Regions from separate parts of the Rouxiella badensis genome, predicted to be linked through region 1. Evidence: predicted binding sites of a transcription regulator. Region 1 holds the regulator's gene; each other region holds the start of a gene.
What was found. Region 1 encodes PurR, which represses purine synthesis genes. Its sites were predicted from a motif close to CANGCAAACGTTTGCNTG; they were not measured.
Positions count from the first base shown of each region.

Region 1 (10,112 bases):
GACATTCGCAAAGCAGGCGGCAAAGTGGTGCGTGAAGCAGGCCCGGTTAAAGGTGGTACCACGGTCATCGCCTTCGTTGAAGATCCAGACGGCTACAAAATCGAGCTCATCGAATCTAAACATGCAGGTCAGGGACTGGGTAACTAATCCCGTCTCACCGGTAACTTAAAGGGCGCAATCGAGGCGCCCTTTCTTGCTTTTTATTCTCTCCTCCTGCATCTGGCCTGAAAATTTGCCATAATGCGCGCTGAATTCGTTTAAAGATAAGATACCAATGGCTGACAAAAGTGACATTAACGCCCTGAAAGGTCGTTTCCGCGGGTTTTATCCTGTGGTAATTGATGTAGAAACCGCCGGGTTTAATGCCCAGACCGACGCCCTGCTTGAAATCGCCGCCGTGACGCTGAAAATGGACGAAGACGGCTGGCTGCAAAACGATGAAACGCTGCATTTTCACGTTGAGCCTTTCGAAGGATCGATTTTGCATCCTGAGGCACTGGCATTTAACGGTATCGACCCGACTAACCCTCTGCGTGGCGCAGTTAGCGAATACGACGCGCTACACGCCATTTTCAAGGCAATCCGTAAGGGGATGAAGGAGCAGGACTGCAATCGCGCGATTATCGTTGCGCACAATGCCAATTTCGACCACAGCTTCTTGATGGCCGCCGCCGAGCGCGCGGGCCTGAAACGTAATCCGTTCCACCCTTTTGCCACCTTCGACACGGCAGCGTTGAGCGGCCTGGTGCTTGGACAAACTGTGCTGGCCAAAGCCTGCATCAGCGCGGGTATCGTTTTCGACAGTTCTCAGGCGCACTCGGCGCTTTATGACACCGAGCAAACCGCTGCGTTGTTTTGCGAGCTGGTAAACCGCTGGAAACGCCTCGGTGGCTGGCCGTTGCCTATTGCTGAAGAAGAGAGCGTTGAAGAGAAATAAATTCTTCTCGTTAAGATAAATAGTAAGACATAAAAAAAGAGCGGCTACGATAGCCGCTCTTTTTATTTCAAGAGTCGAAGCCGATTATTCTGGCTGCTCTTCCTGAGATTTATATTTCTCAGCCGTTTCTTTGATCAGCTGCTGCAGTTCGCCACGCTGATACATTTCGATAACGATATCGCAGCCGCCGACCAGCTCACCGTCAACCCACAGCTGTGGGAAGGTCGGCCAGTTGGCGAATTTTGGCATTTCTGCACGGATATCCGGGTTTTGCAGGATATCGACGTAAGCGAAACGCTCGCCGCAGGCAGACAGCGCCTGAACGGCCTGAGCAGAGAAACCGCAGCTTGGCAGCTTTGGAGAGCCTTTCATATAAAGAAGAATCGGGTTCTCGGAAATCTGCTGTTGAATTTTTTCAATAGTAGTGGTCATTTTCTTGCTTCCTCAAGCCATTAATTGGCTGTCACGGTCATTACTTAAATCGGAAAAAACCTGATCAACTGTCTGCCATTGTAACGAGAGCAGCCCTCGGATAAAAACGCCATTTTTTGTGAGGTCTTTAGCGCACAAAAAGGCCTTTAATTGATGCATCCCTGTAATGTCGGTGATAGTATCCCTGATTGTCAAAACAGTGCAAAAATAAAGATTCATATAGAATAACATTTTTATTCTGTGACTTTAACCCAAACGATCCCAAAGGGATCTTTTAGGTAACGTGAGTTTAACCCTCTGAATCCTGGTTATTTTTTCGGCGCTATAGCTCATATTTTGCCCAGAAAAAAAGTTATTAACTTTTACTCACAATATGAATTAGAATCGAAGCAATTCGTGCTGTTTTGTCTCCCGCTTTTCGGGAATACTGGGACATCTTTTGATGTTTAACTTCGGCCTAATATTGGTAGCGACGCCATGCGTTTAATGTTTACGCTTTTTGTGCTGCTGTTTACCCAGCTCTTTTTGAATTTGGCGAATGCTTCGCCAAGTCATCGCGTCTCCGCCAAACAGGCCGAAACGCACGTAAGCCAGGCAAAGCCTGATGAGCGACGAAAGCGAAAGGTCGTCGCGAGAAGCAATAGAAAGACCAAGACTGTTCCGGTGAAAGAACAATCGAAAGCCAAAGAACACAGCAGGACGAAAGAGAAAGTGCACGGGAAGGCGAAAGTCGAGCACAAGCATCCTACCAGCACTAAACTCGTCAGGCACAAGGCCGAGAAGCCAACCGCTTCCAGGCTCGCAAGACACAAGGCAGAGAACTCGAAGAAAGAGATAAACTCGATTAGCCGTTCTCTGGCTGCTACCACTAACGTGGTCTGTGCGAAAGAAGGCAAAAAAGCCTACGGACGACACCGAAAGCATAAAACAAAAGAAGATACCTGCACCCCGTTAACGCTGAGTGCAGCGCACAAGAAAAAGTATTTGCATGCTAAAGAAACCGCGATGAACAAGCTGATGCACCAGGTCGGCAAACCTTATCGCTGGGGTGGAACCTCCCCGAATACTGGTTTCGACTGTAGTGGCCTGGTTTATTACGCGTACAAAGATTTAATGCGTATTAAAATGCCTCGCACCGCCAATGAGATGTACCATTTGCGCGATGCGGCCCCGGTTCCACGCGGTGAGCTTGAGTCTGGTGATTTAGTGTTCTTTAGAATTACTAAACGCGGCGCGGCGGACCACGTAGGTGTTTATCTCGGCAACGGTAAGTTTATTCAGTCACCGCGCTCTGGAGAAGACATCAAAATTAGTTATCTGGCAGATAACTACTGGCAAGACCACTACGTTGGTGCTCGCCGGGTCATGACGCCGAAAACGATTCGTTAAATAATGATTTCTCGCTTAACACCTGTGAATAGCATTTAACGAATGGTTTAAGCCTACCCCCTCTCGAGCGGGCGGTAAAATAGAAAAGGGCGATTTCTTTGATAAGAAATCGCCCTTTTTCGTTTCTGCCTGACGGCAAAAGATCAGTGCATGACGGCGGTAAAGCTGAATGCCACGATCGTCACCAGTGCGCACACCACGGTTATCAATGAGTATTTCAGATTGGTATCCACATAGACTCCTTGCCGGATAGAAGATTAAAAACCCTATATTTTATAAGCCTAAATATTTTGCGCGCTTTGCGTAAAAACGTCTACCGATCGTGCACCGATTTGCGCAACTTATCGCGAAAGCGCAAATTTGGCTTTCCCTTTCTTGAGATATAAGAGAAAATTAGCGGTTACCACGCTGTGTGCCCGGTCGGCGTTGTCCGACGCATCTTTCAGGATTCCTGAAACCACCCAACGAATTAACTGCTTAAAATGATTTATGCAGTTGAATGCACGCAGGCAAACGATTAACAAAAAACTAACGTGCTGAAAAGGGTTAGTTCAGGAGTGATTTTTACATGGCCACGATTAAAGATGTCGCTAAGCGCGCTGGTGTTTCGACTACAACGGTGTCGCACGTCATCAATAAAACCCGTTTCGTCGCCGAAGAAACTAAAGCTGCGGTTCGCGCAGCCATTAAAGATTTGCACTATTCCCCGAGCGCCGTCGCGCGTAGCCTGAAGGTGAATAACACCAAGTCCATCGGCCTGCTGGCCACCTCGAGTGAGGCGCCCTACTTCGCCGAAGTCATTGAAGCCGTTGAGAACAGCTGCTTCGCGAAGGGCTACACGCTTATCCTGTGTAACTCGCACAATAATCTGGAAAAGCAGAAAGCCTATCTGGCAATGCTTGCGCAAAAGCGCGTCGACGGCCTGCTGGTGATGTGCGCCGAGTATCCGGCCGAGCTGCTTGCCATGCTCGAGGAGTACCGTTCAATCCCGATGGTGGTGATGGACTGGGGCGAAGCGCAGAACGACTTTACCGACTCGATTATTGATAACGCCTTCGAGGGCGGATATCTGGCGGGTCGTTACCTGGTTGAACGCGGGCATCGCGACATTGGCGCCATTCCCGGTCAGCTGAACCGCAACACCGGCGGCGGTCGCTATCGCGGTTTCCTGAAAGCGATGAATGAAGCCAATATTGCCGTGCGTGATGAATGGGTGGTTCAGGGTGATTTCGAACCTGAATCAGGCTATCAGGCAATGCAAAAGATCCTCAACCAGAAGCAGCGACCGACGGCAGTGTTCTGCGGCGGTGACGTGATGGCGATGGGCGCGATTTGCGCAGCCGACGAAATGGGCCTGCGCGTTCCTCAGGATATTTCGGTCATTGGTTATGACAACGTGCGCAACGCGCGCTACTTCTCTCCAGCACTCACCACGGTACACCAGCCGAAAGAGCGCCTGGGCGAGATGGCCTTTACCATGTTGCTCGACCGCATTATTAGCAAGCGCGAAGTGCAGCAGACCATCGAGGTGAAACCCAAGCTGGTTGAACGCCGCTCCGTGGCCGACGGTCCTTTCCGCGACTATCGTCGTTAATTCTCGCTTTTCTGCGCTCCTCTCACGCCCGCCTTCGCGGGCGTGAGGCTATCTCAGCCATTCTTGATTCAGCGTTTCACTGTCCCCGAGATACTCCAACAACCAGTCTAGCGCCGGGGAATGATTTCGCTGGTCCCACGTCAGACAACACGGGCTTTCCGGAAACACGTTGGCAAGATTAAGCACTGCCAACCTTTGTTGCGCAATCCACGGCGCAACCCTATGTACTGGCAGCATGCCAACGCAGAGCCCTTCACAAAGGCAATCAATGGCGCAGGTCCAGTCCGGCACGACCAGACGACGCTGGTTGTCCAGCGTCCAGGTGTCGCGTTTGGGCAAATTTCTGGAGGTATCCTCTATACACAGCGCCGGATAAGGCCTCAGCGCATCATCGTCCAACGCCCTATTTTGTGCTGCCAGCGGATGCGTGGCGCTGACCACACAGTGCCAGGGTAAAGTCCCCATGTCCCTAAAGCTGAAACGCCCGCCGACCGGCACCGCGCTGGTGGCACCGATGGCGACGTCTGCACGATCATCGGCCAGCGCGTCCCAAACGCCGTTGAACACCTCTCCTTGAATCAATAACTCGGTGTCGGGGAAAGCGCGATAAAAATCGACCACCAGCTGCCGTATGCGATCGGGTTTTACTATTCGGTCGACCGCCACACGTAGCTGCCCGCTCCAGCCGTTGGCGACCTGCTGACACTGGCGACGCGTGGATAGCATTTTTTTGATAAGCACTCGGGCTTCATCAACGAAAAGGCGACCTGCGGGCGTCAATTCTACGTCGCGATGTCGGCGTTCAAACAGGGGGACCGCCAGCCATTCTTCGAGCTGTCGAATCTGATAGCTAATCGCTGACGGAACGCGATTGAGCTCAAGCGCTGCGGCAGTGAAGCTGCCGTTTCGCGCGACAGCGTCGACGACTTCGAGTGAATATTCAGACCACATAGGCACCGCCTTTTGTCGGGATGATCATTGCAACTCTCTGCTTTCAAATATTTTAATCACATGGTGCAAATATTAACGTTTCACAATCCGCAAGCCAAGCGGATACACTGCGCCACTGGCTTCACCCTACGAAATATTTAACTGCTTTTTTGAATTATAAGAGAACATCATGAAACCCTCATTTGGCTTTTTACTCTATCTGGCCGGGCTGAGCATGCTCGGATTTCTGGCGACCGACATGTATCTCCCGGCCTTTGGCAGCATGCAGGAGAGTCTGGATACCTCGGCCAGCGGAATAAGCGCTAGCCTGAGTATCTTCCTGGCTGGCTTCGCCGTGGCGCAGCTGTTCTGGGGTCCCCTTTCCGACCGCTTTGGCCGTAAACCTATTTTATTAACCGGACTGTCGCTGTTCGCCGTAGGCTGTCTGGGCATGATCTGGGTGCAAAACACCGAGCTGCTCCTGGCGCTGCGCTTTGTTCAGGCTATTGGGGTTTGTGCCGCGGCGGTAAGCTGGCAGGCGCTGGTGGTTGACCGCTATGCGTCTGACGTAGCGAAACGCACCTTTGCCAGCATCATGCCGTTGGTAGCACTTTCTCCTGCCCTCGCCCCATTAGTCGGCGCATGGGTACTGAATCATTTCAACTGGCGAGTCATCTTTGCCCTGCTGCTGGTGATAAGCGCCCTGCTGCTGTTCTTCACGCTGACGCTGAAAGAAACGAAAAAGTCTGTTGCCGAAAAAGCGCAGGCAAAAAGCGGTGTCACCGAGATGCTCAGCTCGCCGGTTTATAGCGGTAACGTACTGATTTACAGCGCCAGTTCGGCCGGCTTTTTTGCCTGGCTGACCGGTTCCCCCTTTATTCTAAGTGAAATGGGCTACGGACCTTCTGCGATTGGTTTGAGCTATGTCCCTCAAACTATTGCATTTTTATTAGGGGGTTACGGCTGTAGGATGATTATCAATAAAATTGATGGGGTTCGTCTGCTGCCCTGGCTTTTATTAGGCTATGCTATTAGCGTTATATCGCTTTATCTGGTTGCGACGTTAACTCAGGCTACGCTGGTAAGTTTGTTAGTGCCGTTCTGTTTAATGGCGCTGGTAAACGGTGCCTGTTATCCCATTGTCGTAGCAAATGCATTAATGCCATTTCCTGCTAATACAGGAAAGGCTGCCGCGTTGCAGAATACATTACAGTTAGGACTTTGCTTTTTAAGTAGCATGATGGTGTCGGCATTTATATCCCAGCCATTATTCTCGACGGTGACCGTTATGCTTACGACGGTGGTGCTGGTGGGAATGGGATACTTTATTTTGACGCGTTCAGCGAATAAGCAGAAGTCTGGACATCCAGAAGCAAAGCATGCTAACTAGTTAATATAATACCGTTATGTTACAATAACTTGAAGAATATGTTCGCCTGTTGCGATTTACAGTTGAGAATGCGCGCAGGCGAGCTTATACTCAATTCAACATAAGAAAATAACACTTTTACAAAACTTTTATCACAAGTAACTTTTGTGCGCGCGAATCGCGTCACATTTATTAGTGCAAGGATGATTCACCGCGGCGTATTACGCCTGGTGTCCTTCGTATTTTCCCTCTGTTCATAGTCATATATCAGACAAGGCGGAATATCCGTCTGTTCTCATAAGACCTGCCAATAGCCGTTGCTTTTTAAGCAGGTTAATAAGTCAGAAGAGAAAGTGATGGAGAAGCTATGAGTTCATCGTGTGTAGAAGACCTGAGTATTCAAGATAATCAGTGGTACCGAATCGCGAGCGAAATGTTATCAATGGCTGGCATTGAGGTTAATGGAACACGCCCTTTTGACATTACGGTAAAAAATCCCGATTTTTTTAAGCGCGTACTTCAGGAAGGTTCACTGGGTCTCGGCGAAAGTTATATGGACGGCTGGTGGGAATGTGAAAGATTAGACATGTTCTTCCATCGCGTCGTTGCCGCAGGGCTCGAGAACAAACTCCCACATCATCTTAAAGATACACTGCGTATCGCAGCAGCAAGGCTGACCAACCTGCAGTCCAGAAAACGCGCCTGGATCGTAGGTAAAGAGCATTACGACCTGGGTAACGATCTGTTCAGTAAAATGCTTGACCCTTATATGCAATACTCCTGTGCCTACTGGAAAGATGCGACCACGCTTGAACAGGCACAAGAAGCCAAACTGAAAATGATCTGTGAGAAACTGCAGCTTCAGCCGGGGCAACGACTGCTTGATATTGGCTGTGGTTGGGGAGGTTTGGCGGAATATGCAGCCCGAAATTACGGCGTCAGTGTTTTCGGCGTGACTATTTCTTCTGAACAGCAAAAAATGGCCCAGCAACGCTGCGAAGGTCTTGATGTCACCATCCTGCTGCAGGATTACCGCGATCTCAACGATCAGTTCGATCGCATTGTTTCCGTCGGCATGTTTGAACACGTCGGGCCTAAAAATTACCAGACCTATTTCGACGTGGTAAAACGCAACATCAAACCTGACGGTCTTTTCTTGCTGCACACCATCGGATCGAATAAAACCGATCTGAATGTCGATCCCTGGATCGATAAATATATCTTCCCGAACGGCTGCCTGCCTTCCGTTAAACACATTGCACAGACCACTGAAGGCCTGTTTGTGATGGAAGACTGGCACAACATTGGCGCAGATTATGATAGAACGTTGATGGCCTGGTTTGAGCGTTTCGTTCACGAATGGCCAAGTTTTGCAGAGAACTATTCAACGCGTTTCTATCGTATGTTCAGCTATTATCTGAACGCTTGCGCTGGGGCATTCCGCGCTCGCGACATTCAGCTGTGGCAGGTTGTTCTCAGCCCTAACGGCGTTGAAGGCGGCATTCGCGTTCCACGTTGATATGCTTCACATAATAAAAAAGCCGGCGGCAAGTGATTGCTTCCGGCTTTTTTACTTTTTGCATCTTAAAGAGGGCAATTATTCTTTGTCGTGTTCCTGGTGTTCGATTTCAGCCAGGGCGGCCGCAGCGGCCTGTGCAGCTTCGCGACTTGCCAGCACACGTTCGACGGTGTCGACGATGGCCTGAGTCTGCGGGTCGATTTCGATATTAATTTTGTCACCCAGGCGTTTGGCACCCAGCGTGGTGCGCTCGAGCGTTTCGGGGATCAGATGTACGCAAAAACGGGTTGGCGTGACTTCACCGACGGTCAGACTGATGCCGTCAATACCGATGTAGCCTTTGTGCAGAATGTATTTCATATATTCTGCATGCGGCATACGGAACCAGATCTGGCGATTGTTTTCAGAGGTGAGGATTTTCTGGACTTCGGCAGTGCAGACAATATGGCCAGACATCAAGTGGCCGCCAATTTCGTCATTAAAGCTGGCCGCACGCTCCAGATTGACCTCATCGCCTTCTTTAAGCTCGCCGAGGTTGGTCAGACGCAGCGTTTCCTTGATCAGGTCAAAGCTCACTAAATCCCCTTCAACCTTGGTCACCGTCAGACAGCATCCGTTGTGAGCCACCGATGCGCCAAGCGCCAGATTTGGCAGCATCGCCTCGGGCAGTCTGACCACGTGGGTTCTGAAGTTAGGTTTTTCATCGATAGACACTACAGTGCCTTTGCCTTGCACAATTCCGGTAAACATTAGGCGCGCCTCGTTAATTCAACGTTTATTACCACTTATATTACTTTTTTTGCCATGGCGCGTCACGAAAGCCCAATTAAAATCGGGAATAAAAGCACATCTCACCCATACTCGAGGGATAAAATCTCAGCAGAGTGGCATCTGTTGAAACTTAAGCATGCGATTTGATTAAAAAACCTGACAAGGTACAATCTTTCGGCAATTCCTCACTATATTATCGTCACCCTCGGGTGACTTTTTGGTTTTACTCATCATTATAAAAAAGGTGTATGCGTGCAGAAGTACCTCACAGAAGCGCGTAGTTTATTGGCTCTCGCGATCCCCGTTATCCTCGCTCAAGTTGCACAAACCGCAATGGGTGTCGTTGACACCATCATGGCAGGTTCGGTCAGCGCAACCGATATGGCTGCGGTTGCCGTCGGCACATCAATATGGCTCCCCGCCATACTGTTTGGCCACGGCCTTTTATTATCTTTAACACCCACCGTCGCGCATCTGAACGGGGCTGGTCGTCGTGAAAAAATCGGCGATCAGGTGCAGCAAGGCTTCTGGCTGGCCGCGGGTGTGTCGATCCTGGTGATGGTGGTGATTTATAACTGCGACCTGATGATTGGCATGATGCAAAACATCGATCCCCTGCTGAAAGAAAAGGCCATCGGGTATCTGCGTGCCATTATGTGGGGCGCGCCCGGTTACCTGTTTTTCCAGGTGTTGCGCGACCAGTGTGAAGGGCTGTCAAAGACCAAACCGGGCATGGTGTTCGGGTTTATCGGCCTACTGGTAAATATTCCGGTCAACTATATCTTCATCTATGGCAAGTTTGGCGCCCCGGCGCTGGGCGGCGTGGGCTGCGGCGTGGCAACCGGCACGGTGTACTGGGTCATGTTCATCATGATGCGCATCTACACTAAGCGCTCCTACTTCCTGAAAGATATCGTTGCAACGCGCCCGTTCGCCAAACCTGACTGGGCCGTACTGAAGCGTCTGTCGCTGCTCGGACTGCCGATTGCGCTGGCGCTGTTCTTCGAGGTTACGCTGTTTGCAGTGGTGGCGCTTCTGGTCTCCCCTCTCGGAATAGTTGCCGTCGCAAGTCATCAAATTGCGTTAAATGTCGGGTCTCTGATGTTCGTGGTTCCGTTGTCGCTCGGCGTGGCAGCGACCATTCGCGTTGGGTCACGTCTCGGTGAATCAA
Region 1 is NZ_CP114062.1:2,311,551-2,321,662, forward strand. Features, by position in the region: gene gloA (lactoylglutathione lyase) at 1-147, shown strand, start outside; gene rnt (ribonuclease T) at 275-937, shown strand; gene O1V65_RS10670 (Grx4 family monothiol glutaredoxin) at 1,022-1,369, opposite strand; gene O1V65_RS10675 (C40 family peptidase) at 1,847-2,758, shown strand; gene cydH (cytochrome bd-I oxidase subunit CydH) at 2,902-2,991, opposite strand; gene purR (HTH-type transcriptional repressor PurR) at 3,327-4,352, shown strand; gene punR (DNA-binding transcriptional activator PunR) at 4,401-5,303, opposite strand; gene punC (purine nucleoside transporter PunC) at 5,473-6,672, shown strand; gene cfa (cyclopropane fatty acyl phospholipid synthase) at 7,019-8,170, shown strand; gene O1V65_RS10705 (riboflavin synthase) at 8,249-8,920, opposite strand; gene O1V65_RS10710 (MATE family efflux transporter) at 9,194-10,112, shown strand, end outside.

Region 2 (10,112 bases), 290 kb from region 1:
ATGCTGCCCGCTTTATCCAGCAGCACGGCGTGTCTCTGAGCAAGCTGGAGCCGCTGGTGTCGGTATTGCAGAGTGACCCCGAGCAGCACGAGCAGTTGAAAGAAGATTATGCCCAGTCGCAGCACGCGCAGCGTCTGGCCAAGCAGCAGGCGTTTGCCCTGACAGAAGTGGTGCAGCGTCGTGCGCACTTCAGCTATACCGACTCTGCCGGCATGCTGAACGAAAATGCCGATCTCAACGACAAACTGCGCAGCCGTCTTGAAAGCGCAGAGGCCGACCGAAGCCGCGCCCGTGAGCAGGTGCGCCAGCATCAGACGCAGCTGACTCAGTACAGCCAGGTTCTGGCGTCGCTGAAGAGTTCGTTCGAAGCCAAGCGTGACATGCTTAAAGAGTTGAGCCAGGAACTACAGGACATCGGCGTGCAGGCCGACCCTAACGCCGAAGCGCGCGCCCGTGCGCGTCGCGATGAGCTGCATCAGTCACTCAGTACCAACCGTGCCCGCTGCAATCAGCTCGAGAAACAGATTACCTTCTGTGAAGCCGAGATGGACAATCTGCAGAAGAAACTGCGCAAGCTTGAACGCGATTATCATCAGAGCCGCGAGCAGGTTGTCACCTCGAAAGCGGGATGGTGTGCGGTAATGCGTCTGGTGAAAGACAATGGCGTTGAGCGCCGTCTGCACCGTCGTGAGCTGGCTTATATGAACGGCGACGAGCTGCGTTCTATGTCGGATAAATCGCTGGGTGCGCTGCGCCTCGCCGTTTCTGACAACGAACACCTGCGCGACGTGCTGCGTTTGTCCGAAGACCCGAAACGCCCTGAGCGCAAGATTCAGTTCTATATCGCGGTGTATCAGCACCTGCGTGAGCGTATCCGTCAGGATATTATCCGCACCGACGACCCGGTCGAAGCCATCGAACAGATGGAAATTGAACTGGGCCGCCTGACCGAAGAGCTGACTGCCCGCGAACAGCAGCTGGCCATTAGCTCGAAGAGCGTGGCGAACATCATCCGCAAAACTATTCAGCGCGAACAGAACCGTATTCGCATGCTGAACCAGGGTCTGCAGGCCGTGGCCTTCGGACAGGTGAAGAGCGTACGTCTGAACGTCAACGTGCGGGAGGCGCATTCTGGCCTGCTCGACGTATTGTCTGAACAGCAGGAGCAGCATCAGGACCTGTTCACCAGCAATCGTCTGACCTTCTCCGAGGCGCTGGCGAAGCTGTATCAGCGTCTGAATCCGCAGATTGATATGGGGCAGCGTACGCCGCAGACCATCGGTGAAGAGCTGCTGGACTACCGTAACTATCTCGAGATGGAAGTGGAAGTTAACCGTGGTTCCGATGGCTGGTTGCGTGCAGAGAGCGGCGCGCTGTCGACCGGTGAGGCTATCGGTACTGGGATGTCCATTCTGGTGATGGTGGTGCAGAGCTGGGAAGACGAATCGAGCCGCCTGCGCGGTAAGGATATTTCTCCTTGTCGTCTGCTGTTCCTCGATGAAGCCGCGCGTCTGGATGCTAAATCCATCGCCACGTTATTCGAGCTGTGCGACCGTTTGCAGATGCAGCTTATTATCGCAGCACCGGAAAATATCAGCCCTGAAAAAGGCACCACTTATAAACTGGTGCGTAAAGTCTTCCAGAATACCGAGCACGTTCACGTGGTCGGTCTGAGAGGTTTTGCGGCAGAACTTCCGGCTATTGAAAATAGTGAGGCGAATATAGCCGCTGAAGGCTAATTATCGTCTGTAACGCTTATTTGCAATATTGTTGCTCCCCGGTTGCAACATTTACTCGCAAAAAAAAGCAGCAAAATCATTGCTCAAATAAAAGCCTCGACCAAATAATATGGGTTGAGGCTTTTTGTTTTTATTGTCGTTTTTTTAAACATTCAACCAGGTTGAAATAATAAAGCAGGGTGTAAGGCTTTAATTCGCCCAGCCAGTAACATAGAGTCTTCTTATGACTGAGGAGGCAATTATCTTGTCGACCTGAGCAAAGTTAAGATTCTGTCTATATACTTAATCTATGGGCAGTTTGCTTGAGTATTCCGGCAGTTATTTCATCGTGGTATTTAAGTGAGGCAGGGGATGATGCTTAAGCGTAAAGAGTCTCTCAGGGTGCTGGTGGCCAGTAGTTTATTGGCAGCGAGTATTGCCCCATTAACCCAGAGCTATGCGGCTGTACCAAGAATGCCGGTCCGAACCACCACGCTATCCAGCGTGCAAAGCTTTAGTCAACTGCAGGCCGAGCTGCCAGCGGGTGTGAAGCCGCTTTACCTTTCTACGCTGGCGTCGCTCTACGCCGCCAATCATATGCAGCCCCTGTGGCAAGATCGGGAGGCGGTCCATCAGTTCCAGCAGCAGCTGGCTGAGGTGGCCCTTTCCGGCATTCAGCCGCAGTTTACCCAATGGGTAAGATGGTTGACCGACCCAAGAGTCACCGGTATGTCACGTGACGTGGTGCTCTCAGATGCCATGCTCGGTTATCTGCAGTTTACCAGCGGGGTCGAGATTAACGGCAGCAACTGGCTATACAGCAATACGCCGTACAAGATGACCACGCCACCGTTGACCGTGATTAATCAGTGGCAGCTGGCGGTGCGTCATGGCACCACCGAGCACTTTGTGACCACGCTAGAACCGCAGCATCCGCAGTATAAAAAGATGCATGCCGCGCTGAAGCACCTGCTGGCGGATACTCAAGCCTGGCCGCAGATGACCAGCCCGGCAAGTCTGCGTCCGGGGCAGGTGAGCAATGATGTGCCTGCGCTGCGCCAGATCCTGTCTCGCAGTGCGTCGATGATCGACGTCACCGATAACTCTACGCCTGCGCCTACTGCAGAAACTATCGCCCAAAATCCGACCAATAATAACGTTGAGGATTTCTCGGTAGACGAAACGGCCGAAAAAACCCAGAAACCGACCCCGGCGGTAAGTCCGTCAGCCACGTCGGTGCATGACGTATTACCCGCTCCGACGCCTGATGCGCCGCAGGGCAGCACGACAACGGCAACGGCCGCACCTGTGGTGATTTCCGACAACATTTATACGCCGCAGCTGGTGGAGGCCGTGAAACGTTTCCAGAAGTGGCAAGGCCTGGAGCCAGACGGTGTTATCGGGCCGAGCACGCGCCAATGGCTTAACGCCTCACCGCGGATCCGTGCGACGCTGCTGGCGCTAAATATCCAGCGTCTGCGCATTCTGCCGGGTGATGTAAACACTGGCATCATGGTGAACATTCCCAACTATTCGCTGAAATACTATTTGAACGGCAGTGAAGTACTGACGTCTCGCGTCATCGTTGGCCGTCCGAGCCGTAAAACGCCGCTGATGAGTAGCGTGCTAAGCAACGTGGTGCTGAATCCGCCGTGGAATGTGCCGACCTCGCTGGTGCGGGAAGACATTGTGCCGAAGCTGATGCGTGACCCGGGATATCTGCAAAAGCACGGATTTACGCTGTTGTCCGGCTGGAGCAATGACGCCGAGGTGGTCGATCCTTCTACCATTAACTGGAGCATGATCTCACCTGACCACTTCCCGTATCGTGTGCGCCAGCAGGCGGGCTCGATGAGTGCGCTGGGTCGTTACAAGTTCAACATGCCGAGTTCAGATTCGATATATCTCCACGATACGCCGAATCATAATCTGTTCCAGCGTGATGTCCGTGCCCTGAGTTCGGGCTGCGTGCGCGTCAATAAGGCCTCTGAGCTGGCCAATATGCTGTTGCAGGACACGGGCTGGAATGATGCAAGAATTTCGTCGACAGTGAAGGGCGGAAGCACGACATTCGTGCCAATTAGGCATCATATACCGGTTAAATTGTTCTATTTAACGGCTTGGGTCTCAGAAGATGGTAAGCCGCAGTTTAGAACAGATATTTACAATTATGATTCCACCGCGCGATCTGGCGCGCAAATCTCATCACAAGCCGAAAAATTGCTGTAATAAATGCAGTAATTTTAACCTGATAACTGTCTGAAATACCGACCTGACCCTGAGACATCCGGCGAAATCAGGCTTCTCAAAGCCTGTTTTGTCCGGTTGACTCACCTAATCAAGGCGGTTATGGTTGCGAGGGGTCAGAAATTGGCCCTTTATTACAACCTTCTCTTAGATATAGCTATCGGGTAATTACGTTTACATGGACCAAATAGATAAATATCGTCGAAAATGGCTGGCACTTGGCGGTGCTGCCATGGGTATGGCGATGCTCCCAAACGATGCATTTGCCATGCTTGCCACACCAAGACCTCGTGTTTTGGTGATTAACAACCTCCACACTGGTGAAACCCTCAAAACTGAGTTTTTTGATGGTAAGCAATACAACAGGGACGAGTTGGCACGACTGAATCATTTGTTCCGCGATTATCGTGCTGGCGGTCAGGTTAAAAACATCGACCCTCAACTGTTCGATCACCTCTATCGTCTCCAGATTGCGCTTGGCACCAACAAACCCGTACAGCTCGTTTCGGGCTATCGTACGTTGGCGACCAATAATATGCTGCGCAAGCCGGGCAGTGGCGTCGCCAAACACAGCTATCACACGCTGGGCAGAGCGATGGATTTCCACATTGAGGGCGTTGAATTGGCAAATATCCGCAAAGCAGCATTAAAAATGCGGATGGGTGGTGTAGGATATTATCCACGAAGTGACTTTGTGCACATCGATACTGGACCCAATCGAAGCTGGTCCTGATCCTGTGCGTAATATCTAATCTGGCCTATTTTTAGGCCAGATTATTGTGGAGCCCTATGAAATATCACATTATTCCTGTTACGGCTTTCAGCCAGAACTGTTCGGTTATCTCCTGCCCTAAAACCAATGAGGCCGCGCTGGTCGACCCCGGCGGCGACGCCGAAAAGATCAAAGCTGAAGTTGCCGCATTGGGCGTAACGTTGACTCAGGTACTGTTAACTCACGGACACCTCGATCACGTTGGCGCTGCCGCAGAATTAGCCGCTTATTATCAGGTGCCGATTGTCGGTCCTCACAAAGAAGATCAGTTCCTGTTGGCTGGCCTGCCGGAACAAAGCCGCATGTTTGGTCTCGAGCACTGCGACGCGTTGACGCCGGACGTCTGGCTCGAAGAAGGCGACGTGGTGAAGGTGGGTGAAGAAAAACTGACCGTACTCGAATGTCCGGGACACACGCCGGGACACATCGTCTTTATTAACCAGGCGGCCAAATTTGCCGTCTCGGGAGATGTGATTTTCAAAGGTGGCGTGGGGCGCAGCGATTTCCCGCGTGGCAACCATGAAGACTTAATTAACTCGATCAAAACCAAACTGCTGCCGCTGGGGGATGATATTGTTTTCCTACCGGGGCATGGCCCAATGTCGACGCTGGGCTATGAAAGACTGAACAACCCGTTTCTTTAAAACGTCTCGACGATAATGCATAAAAAAAGCCAGCTCGGCGTCACCGGCTGGCTTTTTTAGTGTCTAAAAATCGCTTACAGCACAGCGACGATGGCTTCGCACAGCGGCGCCATATTGTCTAGCGTGATACCGGCTACGTTGATACGCCCGGAATTCACCGCATACACCCCAAATTCGGAACGCAGGCGCAGTACCTGATCTTTGGTCAGGCCGCTGAAGGAGAACATGCCGTTCTGCTCGATGATAAAGCTGAAGTCCTGCTTCGCGCCTTTTTCCTGCAAGGTCGTCACAAACAGTTGGCGCATACGATGAATACGCTGACGCATGTCGCTCAACTCTTGCTCCCACTGTGCACGCAGAGCAGGGTTACCCAATATGGTCGCAACCACGGAAGCTCCGTGCGCCGGCGGGTTGGAATAGTTGGTGCGGATAACCGATTTCACTTGGCTGAATGCGCGGTCTGCGTTTTCTGCATCGCGGGTTACCAGCGTGAAGGCGCCGACACGTTCGTTGTACAGGCCGAAGTTTTTGGAATAGGAGCTGGCAACCAGCAGCTCGTCATGCTTGGCGGCGAAAATACGCAGGCCCTGAGCATCTTCTTCCAGACCTTTAGCGAACCCCTGATACGCGAAGTCAAACAGGGGCAACCAGCCGTTAGCCACGGAAAGATCCGCCAACTGTTTCCATTGATCGACGGTAGGATCGATGCCGGTCGGGTTATGACAGCAGCCGTGGAACAGCACGATGTCGCCCGCCTTGGCTTCACTCAGGCTTTTCAGCATGCCGTCGAAGTCCAGTGCGTGTTTTTGTGCATCGTAGTAATTGTATTCAGCGACTTCGAGGCCTGCCGAAGAAAACACGCCGACGTGGTTAGGCCAGCTTGGGTTACTTATCCAGACGCGTGTCGCGGTGGTCTGCGTGGCCACGAAATCAGCCGCAATGCGCAGTGCGCCCGTACCGCCCGGCGTTTGAGCCGTGCGTGCACGTTTGTCGCGAATTATCTCGCTGTCAGCGCCAAAGAGCAACTCTTGAGTGCAATGAGCGAAATCGGGTAGACCGTCAATGCTTAAATAGGTTTTAGTAGTCTCGTTTTCCAGCAGGAATTGTTCGGCCTTTTTAACACTGGCCAGAACCGGCGTCTTACCTGTTTCGTCTTTGTAGACACCAATCCCCAAGTTGATTTTATTCTGACGATCGTCAGCGCGGAAAAGATCGGTTAGACCCAGGATCGGATCAGCGGGTGCGGCAGTGATTTTTTCAAACATTTGGATACTTCCATGACCTGTTATCAACAGAAAGAGGCGTTCAGGTTACCGCCAGATTTATTCTTTGCCAACCGTTTGCGAGAAAAAGAAAGCAGAGTTGTGAGCAGGGCTTCAGCATTAAAGTTTCTGATGAAACTGGACAACAAAAAGGGCATAAGCGATGAGAATTTACCGCGAAGAACGGCGCATTTATAAAGGAAGAAAGCAAATACGGTGCGACATAAAAAAGGCAGAGCCGAAGCTCTGCCTGTTTCTTTAACCTGTTGCTTTGCCCGAAGGCGTTGCGTTTAGGCTAAATTAGAACTGGTATACCAGACCCAGGGCAACAACGTCGTCGGTTGCCAGACCCAGTGGGTTGTTGTCGTCCAGACGGTTGATTTTGTAGTCAACGTAGGTAGACATGTTTTTGTTGAAGTAGTAAGTTGCGCCAACTTCGTAGTATTTGTACAGGTCAGCATCGCCGATACCTTCGATGTCTTTGCCTTTAGACTGAACGTAGGCGATAGACGGACGCAGGCCGAAGTCGAACTGGTACTGAGCGATAACTTCAGTGGTCACCGCTTTGTTAGCGAAACCGTCGTTATCAGTGGTCAGGTTGTTGTTGGTGATACGAGCCGCATCGCGAGTTTCGGTGTAGAGAGCAGCGATGTAGATGTTGTTCGCATCATACTTAACCGCGGTACCCCAGCTGCGTGCTTTGTTTTTGTCTTCGCCGTAGGTCAATGCTTTCTGAGCATCGGTACGGTTAGACTCAGACCAGGAACCTACGATTCCCAGACCCATTGAAGAGGTGTAAGAGGTTGACAGCGCGTAGCCGTCACCGTTGCCGCGCAGAACGTCGTCGCCGGTACGGTCATTTTTGCCCTGGTACTGAACGGCGAAGTCCCAACCGTCAACCAGACCAAAGAAGTTGTGGTTACGGTAAGTTGCAACACCAGTAGAACGACCAGACAGGTAACCGTCTGAGTAACCAGAGTCGCCGCCGTATTCTGGCATCATATCGGTCCAGCCGATGGTGTCATACATCAGACCATAGTTACGACCATAGTCGAATGAACCGTATTCGTTGAATTTCAGACCAGCGAAGCCCAGACGCGTTTTGTTGCCGTCCTGTGCGTCATTGCCTTCTGAATTGTTAGCCTGAACGTTGTATTCCCACTGGCCGTAACCGGTGATGTTGTCGTTGATTTTCGTTTCGCCTTTAAAGCCGAAACGAACGTAAGTCTCATCACCATCGTTGCTTGAATCGTCAGAGAAGTAATGCAGACCGTCGACTTTACCGTACAGATCCAGCTTGTTGCCGTCTTTGTTATAGATTTCGGCTGCGTTAGCTGCGCCAGCAGCTAACAAGGCTGGAATTACCACTGCAAGAATGTTGCGCTTCATCATTATTTTATTACCCTCATTGGAGTTATTTGGACACCTTGCCACTGCCTACAATAATTTACAGAACTATTGTTGATAGTTTGGTGTCTCCTGTGTCTGAACGCAGTGTTCCATTGAGGGTGAGCTTAATCTACATCGAAAATGCTACTAAACACCTAATTATGTTTCAGTAAGAAAAAATGTGTTACTAAATATTAAATTTAGGGAACTTTGTGACAGGGATCTACGTTTAAAAATAGCTAAGGCCAGCATCGCTGGCCTTAGATTTGTATCTAAAGTTGTTAAATTAATAACTCTTAAATAATTAGAATGTTGCGTTACGCGGAGTACGTGGGAATGGGATAACGTCACGCACGTTTTGCACGCCGGTGACGTAAGCAACCAGACGCTCAAAGCCTAAACCGAAACCAGCGTGAGGTACGGTGCCATAGCGACGAAGATCGCGATACCACCAGTAATCTTCCTTATTCAGGCCCATTTCTTCAAGTCGAGCGTCCAGCACATCTAGCCTTTCTTCACGCTGAGAACCGCCGATAATTTCGCCAATTCCCGGAGCCAGAACGTCCATGGCGGCAACGGTTTTACCGTCATCGTTCATGCGCATATAGAAGGCTTTGATATCTTTAGGGTAATTTTTAACCACAACCGGCGCTTTAAAATGTTTCTCGGCAAGGTAACGCTCGTGCTCAGAAGAGAGATCGACGCCCCAGGAGACTTCATTTTCGAATTTCTGACCGGATTCGATCAGAATTTTAACAGCATCGGTATAGTCAACTTGCGCGAAATCTGAGGTTACAAATCGTTCAAGGCGTGAAACAGCATCTTTGTCTACGCGTTCTGCGAAAAATGCCATATCGTCCGCTCTTTCATCCAAAACGGCTTGGAAAACATACTTCAGCATGCTCTCAGCCAGTGAGGCGATGTCGTCGAGAGTGGCAAAAGCCACTTCCGGCTCAACCATCCAGAACTCGGCAAGGTGGCGGCTGGTATTGGAGTTTTCTGCGCGGAAGGTTGGGCCGAAGGTGTAAACCTTGGACAACGCACAGGCGTAGGTCTCACCGTTCAGCTGTCCAGAGACGGTTAAGAAGGCTTCTTTACCGAAGAAATCTTCATTGAAATCAACCTCGCCTTTGTCGGTAAGCGGCAGGTTTTGCAGGTCCAGCGTTGAAACGCGGAACATCTCGCCTGCACCTTCGGTATCTGAAGCGGTGATCAGCGGAGTCGAAACCCAGAAGTAGCCGTTTTCATGATAGAAACGGTGAATCGCCTGCGACAGGGTGTTGCGAACGCGCGCAACGGCACCAATGAGGTTGGTGCGCGGACGGAGGTGAGCTACTTCGCGCAGATATTCGATGCTGTGACGTTTTGCCGCCATCGGGTAAGTATCAGGATCGTCAACCCAGCCAACGACCTTGATTGCCGTTGCCTGTAGTTCGAAGCTCTGGCCTTCGCCAGGAGATGCCACTACGGTACCGGTGACTTCAACAGAACAGCCGGTGGTCAGGCGCAGTACTTCATCCTGATAATTAGGCAAAGAATTATTAACGACGGCCTGTAACGGATTAAAGCAGGAGCCGTCATAAACGGCGACGAAGGAGATGCCAGCTTTTGAATCTCTCCGGGTACGTACCCAACCGCGTACGGTGACTTCACTGTCAACCGCAGCACGGCCTTGCAGTACGTCGACTACAGGCACAACGCTCATAGATTTCTCTCTTAAAATAGTTCTGATGATACCGATGGTTTTAAATATGTATAAAAAACCTGTATGAAAAAGCCACACACCTTAAACGAAAGGGTTTTGCTATGTTACTTAGCCTTTTTCAGGACACAAGCAGAAATCGCCCTGCGACCGCAACATTTGTGCCATTACCGCGATTAGTTTAAACACGGCAAAACCTGAGAGGGTGAAAGTGGCGAAAAAATCGCTCATTGCGCTTTTCTTTCTATATATAAGGAGAGAAGAGGATATAGATGAAGAGAAGAGGACGCAGGAACCTCAATTGACGTTCTTTCGCGTCTTCCCCCACCTGTGGGAGGGGAAGACGGAAATGCAAAAGCAGTGCGGATGATTAGGAGG
Region 2 is NZ_CP114062.1:2,598,740-2,608,851, reverse strand. Features, by position in the region: gene mukB (chromosome partition protein MukB) at 1-1,739, shown strand, start outside; gene ldtD (L,D-transpeptidase) at 2,091-3,947, shown strand; gene mepK (peptidoglycan L,D-endopeptidase MepK) at 4,144-4,698, shown strand; gene O1V65_RS12105 (MBL fold metallo-hydrolase) at 4,755-5,381, shown strand; gene O1V65_RS12100 (amino acid aminotransferase) at 5,456-6,646, opposite strand; gene ompC (porin OmpC) at 6,944-8,035, opposite strand; gene asnS (asparagine--tRNA ligase) at 8,337-9,737, opposite strand; gene pncB (nicotinate phosphoribosyltransferase) at 10,105-10,112, opposite strand, start outside.
Region 2: a site for PurR is predicted at 6,711-6,728, ahead of O1V65_RS12100 (amino acid aminotransferase). Genes of this name have one in related genera too.

Region 3 (10,112 bases), 690 kb from region 1:
GCGAGCCACGACGTCGAAAGAGACAAAAGTACGGCCATGCCCAATGTGACAGAGGTCGTAAACGGTAATCCCACACACGTACATACCGACTTTTCCGGCATGAATTGGTTTAAATTCCTCTTTTTGGCGACTCAGGGTGTTAAAAATCTTCAGCATCGAGCTATTCCAATTGTGTTGTGGGTAAATTACTTAAAATGCAAAAAACGTGCGTGTGATAATAATGCTCATAATATAACGAAAAGCCCGCTACCGAAACGGTATAAGCCGCTCATCAACATATTGACGCATTCTATTGTTATAACATAACAAATTAAACAGCATCCAGGCGCTTTGCCGCACCTTATATTAGCGGCCAGCGAGCAAGAAGCTGACGGCTACTTTTGAGTTATGGTATAAGAAAAGGCTATAGTACTGCCTCATTATGAGTAAACACTAACAAAAGCAGGATGATTATTATGGTCACTTTTCACACCAATCACGGCGACATCGTTATCAACACCTTTGCTGACAAAGCGCCAGTCACCGTTGAAAACTTCCTGAACTATTGCCGTAAAGGGTTCTACGACAACACAATTTTCCACCGTGTCATTAACGGCTTCATGATCCAGGGCGGCGGTTTCGAGCCAGGCATGAATCAGAAAAACACCGACGCACCTATCAAAAACGAAGCGAACAACGGTCTGAAAAACACCCGTGGTACGCTGGCAATGGCGCGCACTAACGATCCACATTCTGCAACTGCTCAGTTCTTTATCAACGTTGTTGATAACGATTTCCTGAACTTCAGCGGCCAGAACGCACAGGGTTGGGGCTATTGCGTATTCGCAGAAGTGACCGACGGTCTGGATGTTGTAGAAAAAATCAAAGCAGTTAAAACCGGTCGCAGCGGTATGCACCAGGACGTTCCAGTAGAAGACGTGATCATCAAAAGCGTTACCGTTAGCGAATAACGCACGCAGGAATGACAACGTTTTTTATCGCAGATATCCATCTTTGCGCACAGGAACCGGCAATCACTGCCGGTTTTCTGCGTTTTTTGCGGGAGGTTGCCCCGCAGGCCGAGGCGCTCTATATTCTGGGCGATTTGTTTGAAGCCTGGATTGGCGACGACGATCCCCAGCCTTTACACGCAGAAATCTCTCGTGCACTCAATCAATTACATCAACAGGGCGTACCCTGCTTTTTCATTCACGGCAATCGGGATTTTTTGCTGGGCCGACGTTTTGCCCGCGACAGCCTGATGACGCTGCTGCCTGAAGAGAAGGTGCTGGAACTTTACGGCCGCAGAGTGCTTATCCTGCACGGTGATACGCTGTGTACTGATGACGTGGGCTATCAAAAGTTTCGCAAAAAAGTGCATAACCCACTGATTCAAAAAATATTCTTAATGCTTCCGCTCAAATGGCGTTTGGCGATTGCCGCCAAAATGCGGGCGGGGAGCAAGGCGTCGAACGGCCATAAAGACATGAGCATCATGGACGTCAACCCTCAGGCCGTCGTGCAGCAAATGCAGGCCCACGGCGTTGAATGGATGATCCATGGCCACACGCATCGGCCCGCCATTCATCCGGTCGAGCTGGGCAAAACCCTGGGTCATCGTGCCGTGCTCGGGGCATGGCACGAAGAAGGTTCAATGGTGAAGGTCACGCCCGAAGGCGTAGAACTCGTCACCTTCCCATTTTAACCGGTAAAGATTAAGCCGGTACTCCGCTGTGAAAACGGAACTGTTGGTCTGGTGACAGAATCAGTTCCGCCTCTACCCTGCCTAACTCCTCGACGCGATCGCTGATGTCCACTCCAGCATACTGCTGCGCCAGTGACAGATAATCCTGGAAATGACGCGCTTCGGAACGCAACAGTGAGGTGTAGAATCGCGACAGCGTTTCATCAAGATGCGGGGCAATCTTGGCAAAACGCTCGCACGAGCGCGCTTCGATGTATGCACCAATAATCAGTCTGTCGACCAGAAGATTCAGCTCATCGTGATGGCGTGAATGTTTGAGCAAGCCATTGGCGTAGCGAGATGGCGTAAGAACCTCATAATTTATGCCGCGCTTTTGCATAATATCCACCACCTGCTCGAAATGGTGCAGTTCTTCGCGCGCGAGACGTGCTGCGCAAAACAGCAGTTCGGTGCGGTCAAGATAGCGGGTCATCAAACTCATCGCCGAGGCGGCGGCTTTCTTTTCGCAGTTGGCGTGGTCGATCAGCATAATTTCCTGATTAACCAAGGCAACGTCTACCCAACGTGCCGGGGTTTCGCAGTGCAGAAAGTCATTGATCGGAGCCAGTAAATCTTCAGTCATGGCGATAATTCCAGGTAAAGTCTGTGAAATTTGTTATCCCTTGATTATATGCGCAAAGTCATCGCAGTTGCAGCAATGCTGGCTACGCAACCGTTTTCCTTGCGGATTTGCCGTGCTATTATTTGCGCCCTCTCGGTCAGGTAATCATTCATGTTTACGCCGCTACCTGACAACGCTTGCATAATCACAGGAGCTTTACAGGCATGACATCCAACGTTACCCCGGCAAAAATCGCTATCGTCATGGGGTCTAAAAGTGACTGGGCTACCATGCAGTTCGCTGCTGACGTCCTCACAACGCTGAATATTCCTTTTCATGTCGAGATTGTCTCCGCTCACCGCACGCCGGACAAACTGTTCAGCTTTGCCGAGCAGGCGTCTGAAAAAGGTCTGGATGTAATCATCGCCGGTGCCGGTGGCGCTGCACACCTTCCGGGCATGATTGCTGCAAAAACGCTGGTTCCTGTCCTCGGGGTGCCGGTACAGAGCGCGGCACTGAGCGGCGTTGACAGCCTTTATTCCATCGTGCAGATGCCACGCGGTATCCCGGTCGGTACGCTGGCGATTGGTAAAGCGGGTGCGGCTAACGCAGCCCTGCTGGCGGCTCAGATTCTGGCGCTACACGACACGCGCATCGCAGAGGCTCTCGCCGCCTGGCGTAAAGAGCAAACCGACGAAGTGCTGAACAATCCCGATCCGCGGGAGGAAGCATGAAGCCGGTCTGCGTACTTGGAAACGGCCAGTTAGGCCGCATGCTGCGTCAGGCAGGTGAGCCGCTGGGCATCGCCGTTTATCCGGTTGGGATTGACGCAGAGCCTGAAGCCGTTCCTTTCCAGAATAGCGTGATCACTGCCGAAGTTGAACGCTGGCCAGAAACCGCGCTGACTCGCGAACTGGCGAGCCATACCGGCTTTGTAAACCGCGACATTTTCCCGCGTCTGGCCGACCGCCTGACGCAAAAACAGCTGCTCGACCAGCTGGGTCTGGCAACGGCCCCGTGGCAACTGCTGGCTGACGCCTCAGAGTGGAACAGCATCTACGCGAACATAGGCGAGTTGGCTATCGTTAAGCGCCGCATTGGCGGTTACGACGGTCGTGGCCAATGGCGCTTCCGCCAGGGCGAAGAAACCGCTCTGCCAGAGGACTGCTACGGCGAGTGCATCGTTGAGCAAGGCATCAATTTTTCGGGTGAAGTCTCGCTGGTTGGTGCTCGCAGCCATGACGGCAAGACGGTGTTTTACCCGCTGACTCACAACCTGCATCAGGACGGCATTTTGCGCACTAGCGTCGCATTGCCGACACCGAACGCTGCCCAGCAGCAACAGGCTGAGTCCATGCTTGCCGCGATTATGAACGAGCTTGGCTACGTCGGCGTCATGGCGATGGAGTGCTTCGTGGTTGCGGAAGGTCTGTTGATTAACGAACTGGCGCCTCGCGTGCACAACAGCGGCCACTGGACGCAAAATGGCGCGTCTATCAGCCAGTTTGAGCTACATCTGCGCGCTATCCTCGACCTGCCGCTGCCAACCCCGGTTGTCAGTACGCCGTCGGTGATGGTTAACCTGATTGGCACCGATGTAAACAACGAGTGGCTGAGCCAGCCGCTGGTGAATCTGCACTGGTACGAGAAAGAAGTCAGAGCCGGTCGCAAGGTTGGGCACCTCAACCTCAACGACGCCAATCCCCTGTTGCTGAAGGATAATTTGCAGGCGCTGGTTCCCATGCTGCCCGCCGAATATGCCAGCGGCATCGCCTGGGCGCTTGAGAAGCTTTAGTTTAGCTGAACAATAAAATTGGAAGTCGCGACTCCTCTAGGGGCAGTGAGCTAACGCAAGCTGCCCTTTTCTCTTTGAAAATTAGCATTATTTTTATCTCCCCTCCGCTTATCCCCAACGATAATTAGCACACTCTCAAAAAAATCACGTCTTAATCCTAAACTTTTACTACTCTTATTTTTGGGATAAAGAGGGTTGAGACTTTTCCGAATAATTCAGGCGCACAAAGAGGCATCTGAAATCGCAAAGCAATTTCTATTTTGACGTTTTTTCTTGTAACCCGGGAAGTGGTTTGATTTTTAAATAAAAATTAAATAACAGGAAAATGCTGATGTTTAGATTAGACATAAATGCCCTGCGATTTATCGCGGTGGCATCAGTTGTTCTGTTCCACTTTCAAATTAATTTTCTGCCGGGCGGCTATGCGGGGGTCGACGTTTTCTTTGTAATCTCAGGCTATCTCATGAACGAGATAATCTCCAGACAACCCGTCACACTGTCTTCATCTATCTGATTTTATAAGAAAAGATTCAAAAGGATATATCCCGCGCTGCTGGCAGCCGTCACACTTTATGCAATTATTCTCTTGATAATCAGCCCTCCCAACAGCTTCAAGGATTCTTTTAAAGAGATCGTCCCTGCACTGACATTTACCTCTAATATTTTTTATCTGAAAACCGCGTCGGGCTATTTCTCCAATGCCGCTGACTTTTACTTCCTGCTGCATACCTGGTCGCTGGGTGTAGAATTCCAGTTTTATCTCTGCCTGCCAATATTTTTATTTATTGTTCAGAAGCTGAGAGTCAAGAAGGTGCTTGCCTATGCGTTGATCACCGCAGCGTCATTGGTGTTATGCATTCTGATAGCAAAAAGCCACCCTCAGGCAAACTTCTATCTCCTGCCTACCCGAGCCTGGGAGCTTTTTCTCGGCGCAATGGCATCCAGCATAAAGTGGGAAAATAAATATAAAAAGACCACGGAAATCGTTTGTCTGGTCTTAATTGTCGGCTTCGTTTTAACCTATAAAGAAACAGCCTTCTGGCCCAGCTATCCGACGCTTATCCCTGCTATCGCCACTGCCCTTATTCTGCATGCCGGCGTCAAAAATGAGCAAGTACTGCTAAAAAATCATTACATCCAAAAGATTGGTAAATGGTCTTATTCTATTTATCTGGTTCATTGGCCTATTGTTTCGCTTTTTTATACCAATAACATTGCTTTCTCATTGGCGAATCAGCTTATTGGCATCGCAGTGTCCATATTCCTCGGATACCTGTCTTATGAATTAGTCGAACAGAAGGTTAGATTCTCATGGCTCAAAACCCCGACGGCGGCCATCTGTATTGTGGCGCTGTTCTTTGGGCTTTCATCGGCATCAGTTTCCAGCCAATGGTTGAGCAAAGACGTGGTCTCACTGGATAAATACAGTAACTACATCACCACTGACGCAGGTAAAACGCAGTTTGGGCAGTTGCCGGCACTGTGCTTTATTGAGGGTAGCAATTTGGATTTCAACTATAAGGCCTGCGTTCCAGATAACCAAAAAGGCAAAACCATTTTGTTGCTCGGCGACAGTCACGCCGCTGAATTTTCAGCAGCATTGAAGAAGGAATATAAGAACGATACCGTTCTTCAGGTCACTGCCGCAGGCTGTCCGGCGATTATCGATTCCGTGGGTTCATCACCCTGCGTCAATCTGATGAATTACGCGTTCAATAAACTCATCCCATCGAGAAAAATAGACGCAATTATCGTGGCAAGCGACTGGTATAACTTCCACACCTATAACGACATCAATAAAGGCATTGAGAAGACCCAGCTTTATCTACAGAAGTTCACGCCAAACGTTTATTTCATCACCCAAACCAAACACTTTAAACCCACCGTCTATCGCTTATTGCAAATTCATGGCAAAACGGCGGATATCAATAGTCTGAGAGAGCGTGACACCGAGGAAACCTATAACGACATGAGAACGCTCTCATCCATTGACCATATCAAGTTCTTTGATCTTTATAACTATGGCTGCCAAGGCAAGCAGTGCGTCTTTGTGAAGGATAATACCGTTCCGATGTTCTTCGACGATAACCACTATAACTACGAATGGACGCGCGAGATAGTGCACGACGTGATAGCAAAAAATATCTAGAGGCGTTTACCGGCGTGGAAAACCACGCCGGTAGTTTTCGTCAAGGTATGACAATCAGCCCTGATAACTGCGGAACAAGGCTTTGCCGCGTAAGAGTCTAATCCCCAGCCAGCCGCCGCACAGCGATAGCAGCACCGCACTCAGGAGAGGCACCGACCACCACAGGACCATATTTGGCTGCCACGGGAAGTCGAAGACTTTACGCTGCAGCAGCCAAAGCGCAGCCTCGGCGCCCACTGCGGCGGCTATGCCTGCGACTAATCCCAGCACCGCGAACTCACACCACAGCGTACTGCGCAGCAGTTTTTTGCTGGCTCCCAGCGTACGGTAAACCACCAGCTCCTGACGGCGCTGACGCATACCGACCTGAATCTGCGCCAGCAACAGCAGCCCGCCACAGAGGATGACCAGGATAACCATCACCTCAAGCGCGCGGCTAACCTGCTGAAGCACATCACCAATCTGGCGCAGGATTGAGCCGATATCCAGCAGGCTTAGCGTCGGGAACTGTCTGTTTAGCTCCACCAGCAGCTGTCCGTTTTCCTGATAATGGAAACTGGTTAGCCAGCTTTGCGGCTGCGCATCGAGCGCGCCCGGCGGGAAGATAAAGTAGAAATTAGGCCGCAGGCTGTCCCAATCGACCTTACGCAGGCTGGTAACTTTGGCACTGAAATCCTGCGTATCGCCGCTAAAGGTCACGGTATCGCCCAGCTTGATGTTCAGACGCTCGGCGATGCCCTGATCGATAGACACCTCACCCGCTTTCGGCGGGCCCTCGCCGGAAATCACCTGATTATGCGACGGCAGTCCCTGCATCCAGGTAAGGTTTAATTCACGGTCCAGCGCCTCACGCCCTGCATCACCCGGGTGGACAAGGTCAGTCGCATCCTGCTGGTTAATTTTGGTGAGCCTGACCCGCACGATAGGGTAGAACGTATCCGGCTCAACCTTGTGCTGGCGCAGGAAGTCAGTCACCTGCGGCACCTGCTCCCTGGTGATATTTAGCAGGAAATAGTTAGGACTATCAGGCGGCAGCTGCTGCTGCCATTGGCTGAGCAGGTCACCTCGCAGTACCAGCAGGAGCGACAGCAGCATGAATGACATCGAAAACGCGGCCAGCTGACTCAGCGTTACCCAGGGTTGGCGCAACAGCCTATTGATAGCCAACCGCAGGCCAAGATGGCTAACGGTCAAGCGGCGAAGGACAAGCAGGCTGAACCAGCCAATCCCCCCCAGCAGCAGTGAGAGCACCACAATACCGCCCAACAGCGCCCAAAGCAGAGAACTGTTGCCAACCAGCGCGACCAGCAGTCCAACCACCACCAAAATAATCACCGGCAGGAAATAGCGCAGCGGCCAGACATTGGCGACGACGTCCTGCCTCAACACACGCAGCGGCAGCGTCGCCGACAGCTGGCGGTAAGGCCGCAGGCCCACCAGCAGCGAAATAATGACCAATGCCCCCATCGACCACACCCACGGCCAGAGACCCGCAGGGGGTAATTTTGAGGGTAACACCGGCGCCAGCATTTTCATTAACAGGGCCTCAAAGCCCAGCCCGATAATACTGCCCGCTATCGCCGCCAACACTAAAACGGCGACCCATTGCCCAATAATCAATTTTTGCAGCGCACGTCGCCCTGCTCCAAGCGTTTTCAGCACCGCCACCAAATCGTAACGACTGCGGCAGTAATGGTTCATCGAGACCGCAACCGCGGCAATCGACAGCATTAGCGTCAGCAGCGCTGACAGGGTGAGGAATTGCTGCGAACGTTGCAGAGAACGGCTCAACGCCCCGTCAGACTCTTCCATGCCATACCAGCGCTGGTCCGGGCGCAATAGCCCCTTCACCGCTTCGCCGTAGGTTGCAATATTCTGCGCCGAACCGGCAAACATATAACGGTAGGTCAAACGGCTGCCAGGCTGAATCGCACCGGTTTTAGGTACGTCCTGCAAATTCATGATAACTCTCGGCGCGGTCTGGAACGGGTTAAACCCGGAGTCAGGCTCCTGATTAATCACCGCCGCAATACGCAGCGTGGTATCGCCAACGTCGAGGTTGTCTCCGACCTTCAGATTCAGCAACGCCAGCAGTCGAGGCGCAACCAGCACAGTGCCCGGCTGCGGCTTGACGCCCGGAGGCTGGGTGTCGAGATTGCCGTACAGCGGATACGCCAGATCGGTCGCCTTGACCGACGCCAGCTGCGGCGTATTACCGGCAAAGGTCATGGTCATGAACGACAGCTGGCGGCTGACCTTCAGCCCCTGCTGCTGCGCGTCCTGGATCCAGGCTTCGGTAATCGGCCTGGCGGACTCCAACACACGGTCACCGGCAATAAAGTCTCGGCTTTGCTCACTCAGCCCTTTGTCCATACGGTCACTGATGCTGCCAAGTGCCAATACGCAGGCCACGGCCAGCGTTAATGAGAGCCAGACAATCAGCAGCGAGGGCGATCGCCATTCACGCCAAAACCAACGCCAAATCATGCATCCTCCCACAATTTTCCGTCACGCAGTCGCAGGCGCCTCTGACAGCGCGCGGCAAGTTGCTCATCATGGGTAACCAAAATCAGCGTGGTGTGATTATCGCGGTTAAACGAGAACAGCAGGTCGGCGATGCGTTCGCCGGTATGACGGTCAAGATTTCCGGTCGGTTCATCGGCGAAAAGCAGTTTAGGCTTGCCGATAAAGGCGCGCGCCAGCGCAACGCGCTGCTGCTCACCGCCGGAAAGCTGCGCCGGCAGATGATGTAAACGCTCGCCAAGGCCCAGCTGTTTCAACAATTGCACCGCTTGTTCGCGGCTGCTGGCGTCGGTTTCTCCACGCAGCAACGCCGGAAGCTGCACATTTTCGAGGGCGTTCAGGGTCGGTACCAGCATGAACGACTGGAAGACAAAACCGACATTTTTGGCACGCAGCGCCGCACGCCTTTCTTCATTTAGCGCTGATAAGGGTTTTCCCAGCAGCGTGACTTCACCGCTGCTGCCATCATCCAAACCGGCAAGAATACCGAGTAACGTTGATTTTCCTGAACCCGACTCGCCGATCAGCGCAATAGTCTGAGCGGGTTTGACAACCAGCTCAACACCGGACAGGATGGATAACTCATGTTCACCCTGACCAACGTGTTTACTAAGATGATGAACTTCAAGTACGTTTTCCGCTGGCATCTTCCCTTCCTTCTGTTGATGGGAATGTTAAGTTTTCGCGCCGTTGCTGCTGATACGCTGCTGATCGTAGGCGACAGTTTGAGTGCCGTTTACCGATTACCGGCAAACACTTCATGGCCCACGCTACTGAATAATCAGTGGAAAAAGCGTGGTGGCCTGCCTGATATTGTCAACGCAAGCATCAGCGGTGATACGTCTGCGCAAGGTCTGGCTCGCCTGCCTGGACTGCTGCAACAGCATCACCCGCGCTGGGTGTTGATTGAGCTGGGCGCTAACGACGGGCTGCGCGGTTTTGCGCCGCAGACCATCAGCCAAACGCTCGGCCAGATAGTGACTTTGGTGAAGCAGGCCCATGCCGAGCCGCTGTTAATGCAGATTCGTCTGCCGCCAAACTACGGTAAACGCTACAACGATGCGTTTTATGCGATTTATCCGGCACTGGCCAAACAGGCTGATATCCCGCTGGTTCCTTTCTTTATGGAACAGGTCGCTATCAAACCAGAATGGATGCAGGACGACGGGCTTCACCCGAATCAGGCGGCGCAAAGCTTTATTGCCGACTGGATGTCCGGCAAGCTGGCACCTTTGGTTGCTCCATCAATGAGTAAACCATAATCTCCAAATATTTGGGGCGTTTAACAGGTAAAGTTATGCAAAAAGCGGTTCTGATTACCGGTTGTTCGAGTGGAATTGGCCTTGCTGCCGCTCAGTAT
Region 3 is NZ_CP114062.1:2,997,439-3,007,550, forward strand. Features, by position in the region: gene cysS (cysteine--tRNA ligase) at 1-156, opposite strand, end outside; gene ppiB (peptidylprolyl isomerase B) at 456-950, shown strand; gene lpxH (UDP-2,3-diacylglucosamine diphosphatase) at 962-1,684, shown strand; gene O1V65_RS13900 (MiaE family protein) at 1,695-2,306, opposite strand; gene purE (5-(carboxyamino)imidazole ribonucleotide mutase) at 2,510-3,019, shown strand; gene purK (5-(carboxyamino)imidazole ribonucleotide synthase) at 3,016-4,080, shown strand; partial or broken gene O1V65_RS13915 (acyltransferase family protein) at 4,412-5,347, shown strand; gene O1V65_RS13920 (SGNH hydrolase domain-containing protein) at 5,486-6,229, shown strand; gene ybbP (putative ABC transporter permease subunit YbbP) at 6,284-8,716, opposite strand; gene ybbA (putative ABC transporter ATP-binding protein YbbA) at 8,713-9,399, opposite strand; gene tesA (multifunctional acyl-CoA thioesterase I/protease I/lysophospholipase L1) at 9,367-10,014, shown strand; gene O1V65_RS13940 (SDR family oxidoreductase) at 10,050-10,112, shown strand, end outside.
Region 3: a site for PurR is predicted at 2,390-2,407, ahead of purE (5-(carboxyamino)imidazole ribonucleotide mutase). Genes of this name have one in related genera too.